One region of the Paenibacillus sp. GL_099_B genome, then DNA from elsewhere that is predicted to be linked to it. Evidence: a T-box and tRNA genes for the amino acid it is inferred to sense, from the RefSeq annotation. Region 1 holds a T-box; the other holds one or more tRNA genes.
The links. The T-box of region 1 lies ahead of trpS (tryptophan--tRNA ligase). A T-box ahead of a tRNA ligase gene usually reads a tRNA of that ligase, here a tRNA-Trp.
Positions count from the first base shown of each region.

Region 2: it encodes a tRNA-Trp, which carries the amino acid that the T-box ahead of trpS (tryptophan--tRNA ligase) is inferred to sense. The anticodon was not compared.

Region 1 covers NZ_CM174430.1:751,933-755,415, forward strand. The annotation lists gene AC3ITG_RS03580 (GerAB/ArcD/ProY family transporter) at 1-900, opposite strand, end outside; gene trpS (tryptophan--tRNA ligase) at 970-1,962, opposite strand; T-box leader at 2,123-2,426, opposite strand; gene AC3ITG_RS03590 (DMT family transporter) at 2,454-3,389, opposite strand.
Region 2 covers NZ_CM174430.1:5,970,737-5,974,219, reverse strand. The annotation lists rRNA gene AC3ITG_RS27155 (23S ribosomal RNA) at 1-1,122, shown strand, start outside; tRNA gene AC3ITG_RS27150 (tRNA-Asn) at 1,190-1,265, shown strand; tRNA gene AC3ITG_RS27145 (tRNA-Ser) at 1,269-1,360, shown strand; tRNA gene AC3ITG_RS27140 (tRNA-Glu) at 1,367-1,438, shown strand; tRNA gene AC3ITG_RS27135 (tRNA-Val) at 1,507-1,582, shown strand; tRNA gene AC3ITG_RS27130 (tRNA-Met) at 1,601-1,674, shown strand; tRNA gene AC3ITG_RS27125 (tRNA-Asp) at 1,702-1,779, shown strand; tRNA gene AC3ITG_RS27120 (tRNA-Phe) at 1,876-1,951, shown strand; tRNA gene AC3ITG_RS27115 (tRNA-Thr) at 1,970-2,045, shown strand; tRNA gene AC3ITG_RS27110 (tRNA-Tyr) at 2,055-2,140, shown strand; tRNA gene AC3ITG_RS27105 (tRNA-Trp) at 2,147-2,220, shown strand; tRNA gene AC3ITG_RS27100 (tRNA-His) at 2,250-2,322, shown strand; tRNA gene AC3ITG_RS27095 (tRNA-Gln) at 2,336-2,410, shown strand; tRNA gene AC3ITG_RS27090 (tRNA-Gly) at 2,415-2,489, shown strand; tRNA gene AC3ITG_RS27085 (tRNA-Cys) at 2,496-2,569, shown strand; tRNA gene AC3ITG_RS27080 (tRNA-Leu) at 2,594-2,672, shown strand; gene AC3ITG_RS27075 (zinc-binding dehydrogenase) at 3,111-3,362, opposite strand.

The DNA of each region.
Region 1 (3,483 bases):
CCTTCTGGAGGCGCTCTTAATATTCCAAATTTCTACTACAATATACATGGCCAGACTAATCCGGGTAAAAGAACCGGCGAGCCACTGATAAATGGAAAAGAAATCAGTCTGGGCAATATATTTGCCCAAGGACGCAATTCGCCATTCTTCAAAGGCGGGATATCGCATTTTGGCAGCTTCAAAAGGGTCAAATTCCACGATCGCCCCAATGAGTGGACCGAGTGTCAGCCCAAGGATAATGATCGCGAGCATCAGGTACTGCCATACACGTATCCGTTTGGAAAGGTGGGGCTGCAGATACCAGATGAACAGCAACTCAAACATGCCTGCAAGACTGTAGACTGTGCCATGAAGCACAGGATTCCAGCCATGTTCAAGCACAGGCAGAAGACGACTGTAATCCTTGTACTGTGTATTGACGATAGCTACATAGAAGCCAAGCAGCACAACCAGGGGCAGGATCAATCCTGCTGTAAATGCCAGAGAGCGTATTCCTTTATAGGCCGCATAGGCACAGAGAGACATCAGAGCAATGCTTGTAACCAATATTGGCGTCTCCGTCAGGTAATTGGTTTTGGCCCAAGTGGTGGTATCATGCAGAGTGAAGTAGATCACGGACAGAAAAAAGAGGCTGTTTCCCACCCGAAACAGCATGCCAAGAGGCTTGCCAAGATGGGAAGTCAGCCATTCATGCAGGGTTTGGTGCTGGAGAAAACGAGAGACATAGGCAAGCATTAGAGTGAATAAAAGATAAGGCCCTGCAGACAACAGAACGGATATCCATGCATCTCTTTTTGCCGAAGACAAAAGGGCAGGGATGATCAGGACGTGACTGATCAGGCCAACAGATAACATCATTAACATCATGGCTTGCAAAAAAGAAGGCTGTGTTGGTTTCATGCTGAGGGGACCTCTTTTCCCAATATACTGTTCTCAGCAGTGTTAACGTGATCAAGCCTTCTCATACCGTTAGTCGAAATAACGTATCCCCATTGCTTCACGAACCTCAAGCATCGTCTCACGTGCAGCCTGACGGGCCTGGCGTGTGCCTTCCACGAGGATTTCTTTCACTTCATGTCCACGTTGTTCATAGTAATTTCGCCGTTCACGGAAAGGGGAGAGCAGTTCGTTAATTGCAGTGCCTGCAATCATCTTGCAATCCTTACAACCAATGGTGCCGTCACTACAGCTCGCATGAATCTCAGCGGCCTGATCCTTTCGAAACAGCTGGTGATAGGCAAATACCGGACAAATATCCGGATGTCCCGGGTCAGAACGATGAATGCGGGCAGGATCGGTTTTTGCCCTGGCCAGCTTGGCATACACATCATCAGGATGAGCATTCAACGAGATGGCATTGCCCATGCTTTTGCTCATTTTGCCCACGCCATCCAGTCCGCCCAGCCGTTCTCCGGTCAGAATACGTGGTTCAGGCAGAACGGGCGAATATAATTCATTGAACCGCCGGACCAGTTTCCGCGCTGTTTCGATATGTGGGATCTGGTCTTCCCCCGCTGGAACAAGGGTTGCTTTGCAGAACGCAATATCCGCAGCCTGACTGACAGGATAACCGAGAAATCCGTAATAGAGATCCTTATAGCCACGGTCACGCGCTTCGTTTTTAATCGTGGGATTATGCCGAAGACTGTTCACCGTGATAAACATGGAGAAGATGACAGTCAGCTCGGCAATTTCCGGAATCATCGACTGGATGAACAGAGTGGCTTTATTGGGATCGATACCTACGGCAAGATAATCGAGTGTCACTTGGTGCACGCTGTCTGCAATAAGTCCCGGTTGATCATAGTGGGTCGTAAGCGCCTGTACATCAGCCAGTAAAATATACGTTTTGTACTCATCCTGCAATTGCACCCGACTGCGCAGGCTGCCAACGTAATGGCCGAGATGAAGCTGTCCGGTTGTCCGGTCTCCGGTTAAAATAATGTCTTTGTTCTTGTTCATGGTTCATTCTCCTTTGATGTTGTGATTTTTCGATCCTTAATTGCTGACGCCACCAGCCGTCTTCCACGACCATCACCTCCTTTCAGCCTGCAACAGTTTTGGGTACATACATAAATTAAAAAGCCTCGTCCTTCATCCTGTTTCCCAGACGGGAACAGAATAGAAGGACGAGGCTTATGCTTCGCGGTGCCACCTTAATTGGCCGCTGGTTGCGGCCCACTTGAGGGATACGGATAAATATATGCAGGAAGCCCACATAATCCTTATCGATATCCTGTCCATGGATAACGGCTGAACATGCCGCCTTGCCTACTGACGATCCGCGCTCCTGAGTACAGGTGGCAGAAAGGGTTCAACTCGGAACTCCGAAGCCCATTTCCACATGACCGATACACCTGCTCACACCATCCGCCGGCTCTCTGAGGTATCCTGTCCTGTGTACTTCTCTTCATCATTGTTGATAACATCCGTTTATAATTTTTCACATTGTATCATGCTTTATCTGGATTGACCAGCTTGCGTTTTCTTCCGCTCATATTGGTGCCAAGTACACCTGCGATGATCAGCAAGGCTCCAACAAAGTGGTATCCATGGACAGGTTCATGCAATATCCAGGCTCCGCCAGCAATCGAAATGAGTGTGGACAAATTACTGAATACACTCATTTTGGAAGCTTCCAGATGAGTCAGGGCATAACTCGCCAGCAGCGTGGAGAACATGGTAGAGAGGACAGCCAGATAGGCCAGTGCTCCTAGGTAAGATGCATCTCCGAGTGGCTTCACATAATCCATCATGGTTCCGCTCGACGCATGACGAATCAGAGAAGCTGCGTTGAAGACGATAAATCCAACCATCAGGGTCACCCAGGTCAATTCCATCGGTTTATATTTCTGCGCCAAGGGTCTTGCCAATACACCATAACCTGCAAAACACACCGTGGAGAGCAGCAGTAAAGCAATACCTTTAAAGTTGCCTGCCGACATCCCGCTCCCTTTCATCAAGAAAATAAAGATTACACCTGCCACGGACAACAGCAGGAACAGTTTTTGCAAAAGGGATGTACGTTCTTTTAGAAAGATAGAGGCCAACACAAGTGTGAATACGGGGGCCATCGCCTGGATAATCCCTGCTTCCGATGAGTTGGACGAGACTAGCCCGAATGCCTGAAAGGCAAAGAACAATACAGGAGAGAGCAGCCCTAGCGGAATGATACGCCATAGATCACGAAGGGTTAGCTTGATCTTGATCCATCCGAAAATGACAGGGATGCTGACTACGAGTAATGACAAAGCAAAACGATGTGCAAGTACATCAATTGGATGTGCGACACTCACCGTCATTTTGACAAATAAAAAGGATAAACCAATAATGGCTGCATATAAAATAGCTGCTACATATGCGTATGTTCTAGTTTGAGTATTGTTCATGGGTTTCCTCCAATAATACGGTTTTTCTTTACTACTACATCGGCGCATATGTTGCTGCGTACGCTGTCTGACCTTATTTAATATACTGCCAGAC
Region 2 (3,483 bases), 1.9 Mb from region 1:
GACTGTTTAGCAAAAACACAGGTCTGTGCGAAGCCGTAAGGCGAAGTATACGGGCTGACGCCTGCCCGGTGCTGGAAGGTTAAGGGGAGCGGTTAGGAGCAATCCGAAGCTGTGAACCGAAGCCCCAGTAAACGGCGGCCGTAACTATAACGGTCCTAAGGTAGCGAAATTCCTTGTCAGGTAAATTCTGACCCGCACGAATGGCGTAACGACTTGGGCGCTGTCTCAACGAGAGATCCGGTGAAATTTTAATACCTGTGAAGATGCAGGTTACCCGCGACAAGACGGAAAGACCCCATGGAGCTTTACTGCAGCTTGATATTGAATTTGGGTACGATCTGTACAGGATAGGTGGGAGCCTTTGAAACGTGAGCGCCAGCTTGCGTGGAGGCACCGTTGGGATACCACCCTGATCGTATCTAGGTTCTAACCTGGTACCGTAATCCGGTGCGGGGACAGTGTCAGGTGGGCAGTTTGACTGGGGCGGTCGCCTCCTAAAGAGTAACGGAGGCGCCCAAAGGTTCCCTCAGAATGGTTGGAAATCATTCGAAGAGTGCAAAGGCATAAGGGAGCTTGACTGCGAGACCTACAAGTCGAGCAGGGACGAAAGTCGGGCTTAGTGATCCGGTGGTACCGCATGGAAGGGCCATCGCTCAACGGATAAAAGCTACCCTGGGGATAACAGGCTTATCTCCCCCAAGAGTCCACATCGACGGGGAGGTTTGGCACCTCGATGTCGGCTCATCGCATCCTGGGGCTGAAGTAGGTCCCAAGGGTTGGGCTGTTCGCCCATTAAAGCGGTACGCGAGCTGGGTTCAGAACGTCGTGAGACAGTTCGGTCCCTATCTGTCGTGGGCGTAGGAAATTTGAGAGGAGCTGTCCTTAGTACGAGAGGACCGGGATGGACGTACCGCTGGTGTACCAGTTGTTCCGCCAGGAGCACCGCTGGGTAGCTATGTACGGAAGGGATAAGCGCTGAAAGCATCTAAGCGTGAAGCCCCCCTCAAGATGAGATTTCCCAGTATGTAAGACCCCTTGAAGACGACGAGGTAGATAGGCTGGGGGTGGAAGTGCAGCAATGCATGGAGCTGACCAGTACTAATCGGTCGAGGGCTTATCCAATATGCAAGTTGTAAATCGCAAATTTCGTTTCGGATCTAGTTTTCAGAGAATGATCTCTGAAGCATATTCCCTGATAGCTCAGTTGGTAGAGCACTCGACTGTTAATCGAGTTGTCACAGGTTCGAGCCCTGTTCGGGGAGCCATATGGAGAGGTGTCCGAGCTGGCCGAAGGAGCACGATTGGAAATCGTGTAGGCGCCACAAGCGTCTCGAGGGTTCGAATCCCTCTCTCTCCGCCATAGTAAGGCCCGTTGGTCAAGGGGTTAAGACACCTCCCTTTCACGGAGGTAACAGGGGTTCGAATCCCCTACGGGTCATATTTAACTTCAAAAAAAGAAGTTGATTTACACAGCAGTTTTATGATAAGATCATAAATGTGTTGTTCGGAGGCTTAGCTCAGCTGGGAGAGCATCTGCCTTACAAGCAGAGGGTCGGGGGTTCGAACCCCTCAGCCTCCACCATATAACTTTTAATAACGACGCGGGGTGGAGCAGCCCGGTAGCTCGTCGGGCTCATAACCCGAAGGCCGCAGGTTCAAATCCTGCCCCCGCAATTATACTTTCTTTCAAGAAAGTGATCTGGAACCGTGGTGTAGTTGGCCTAACATGCCTGCCTGTCACGCAGGAGATCGCGGGTTCGAATCCCGTCGGTTCCGCCATTTTAATCTTTACATGAGGAATTTGTTCACTTAATCTGCTATATGGCACCGAACGCCCTAGATAAAGTGTAACGTTTCAAGATTAAACTTTATTGTGGCTCGGTAGCTCAGTCGGTAGAGCAGAGGACTGAAAATCCTCGTGTCGGCGGTTCGATTCCGTCCCGAGCCACCATTTATCACAACATAATACGCCGGTGTAGCTCAACTGGTAGAGCAACTGACTTGTAATCAGTAGGTTGGGGGTTCAAGTCCTCTCGCCGGCACCATGTAATCCTGGAGGATTAGCGAAGTGGCCAAACGCATCAGACTGTAAATCTGCTCCCGTACGGGTTCGGTGGTTCGAATCCATCATCCTCCACCAGTTTTTAGGGGCATAGTTTAAAGGTAGAACAACGGTCTCCAAAACCGTTGGTGTGGGTTCAATTCCTGCTGCCCCTGCCAATTAACTTTTAAGAACATATTGTATTATGGCGGTCGTGGCGAAGTGGTTAACGCACCGGTTTGTGGATCCGGCATTCGGGGGTTCAATTCCCCTCGATCGCCCCTTTGTTTTTTTTGGGGATTAGCCAAGCGGTAAGGCAACGGACTTTGACTCCGTCATGCATAGGTTCAAATCCTATATCCCCAGCCATTATGCGGACGTGGCTCAGCGGTAGAGCATCGCCTTGCCAAGGCGAGGGTCGCGGGTTCGATTCCCGTCGTCCGCTCCAAAATGTGGCGCCATAGCCAAGTGGTAAGGCACAGCTCTGCAAAAGCTTTATCCCCAGTTCGAATCTGGGTGGCGCCTCCAGTATATTTTTATAAAACATGATATGCCGGCGTGGCGGAATGGCAGACGCGCTCGACTCAAAATCGAGTGGGAAACCGTGGAGGTTCGAGTCCTCTCGCCGGTATTCAATCAAGTAAGTAAAAGCTCATTAGATGTAAAATCTAATGAGCTTTTTTTATTTCGCAGATATTAAGATGAAGTGTAGGAGAATCCAACATGATGTACTTGGGCAAATACGTGGCATTCTGGTATCTCTAGATCGTAAGCACTGCTTTACCCGTAAACTGGAGATCTATCAATTGATGTTCGTCTGCGTCAATTTCTTCCCATGATTTCTGCACTTGGATTATGGTTTGTAATTGCCCTTTAGCAACCAACTGTGCAAGCATGGCGCGGGCTCGTGGCGGTAGATTTCTTCACCTAGAAAAAAGCTATACAGTGTTCTTCTACCCAAGCCGAGAATATTCAAAGTTGTGCTTTCCGATGAGGAATGACCCAGTGAAAGGAAGAGAGCGGCGAGCGTATCCCCTCCTACAGGATCAATGATAAATCGTAAGGTCCACTAGCGGAATAGTTTTGTCATTTCATCCCCGACAAGGACTTCATTTGCTCCAAAAGCTCTAACTTGCTCCGCCTTTGATTCGGAGCGAGCAACACCAATTGTGTAAGCACCCGACAAGGCGGCCATTTGATGAGCGAATAATCCGACTCCCCCGGTTGATCCCGTTACCAGCACTCGCTTGCCGAGCAGCAATCCCCCTCTTTGCGTAGAGCGTTTAGAGCCGACAAACCAGCGACAGGCAATGTAGCGCACTGGCTAGGTGGGAGTCTCATGCGATTTACGGGATTCAGACCTTCAAGAAACACCATCCAGCTTTATTTGTAGACTCTAAGTATGAGTGGTTTCATCTCATGATGGAGAAGTATGTGGACAT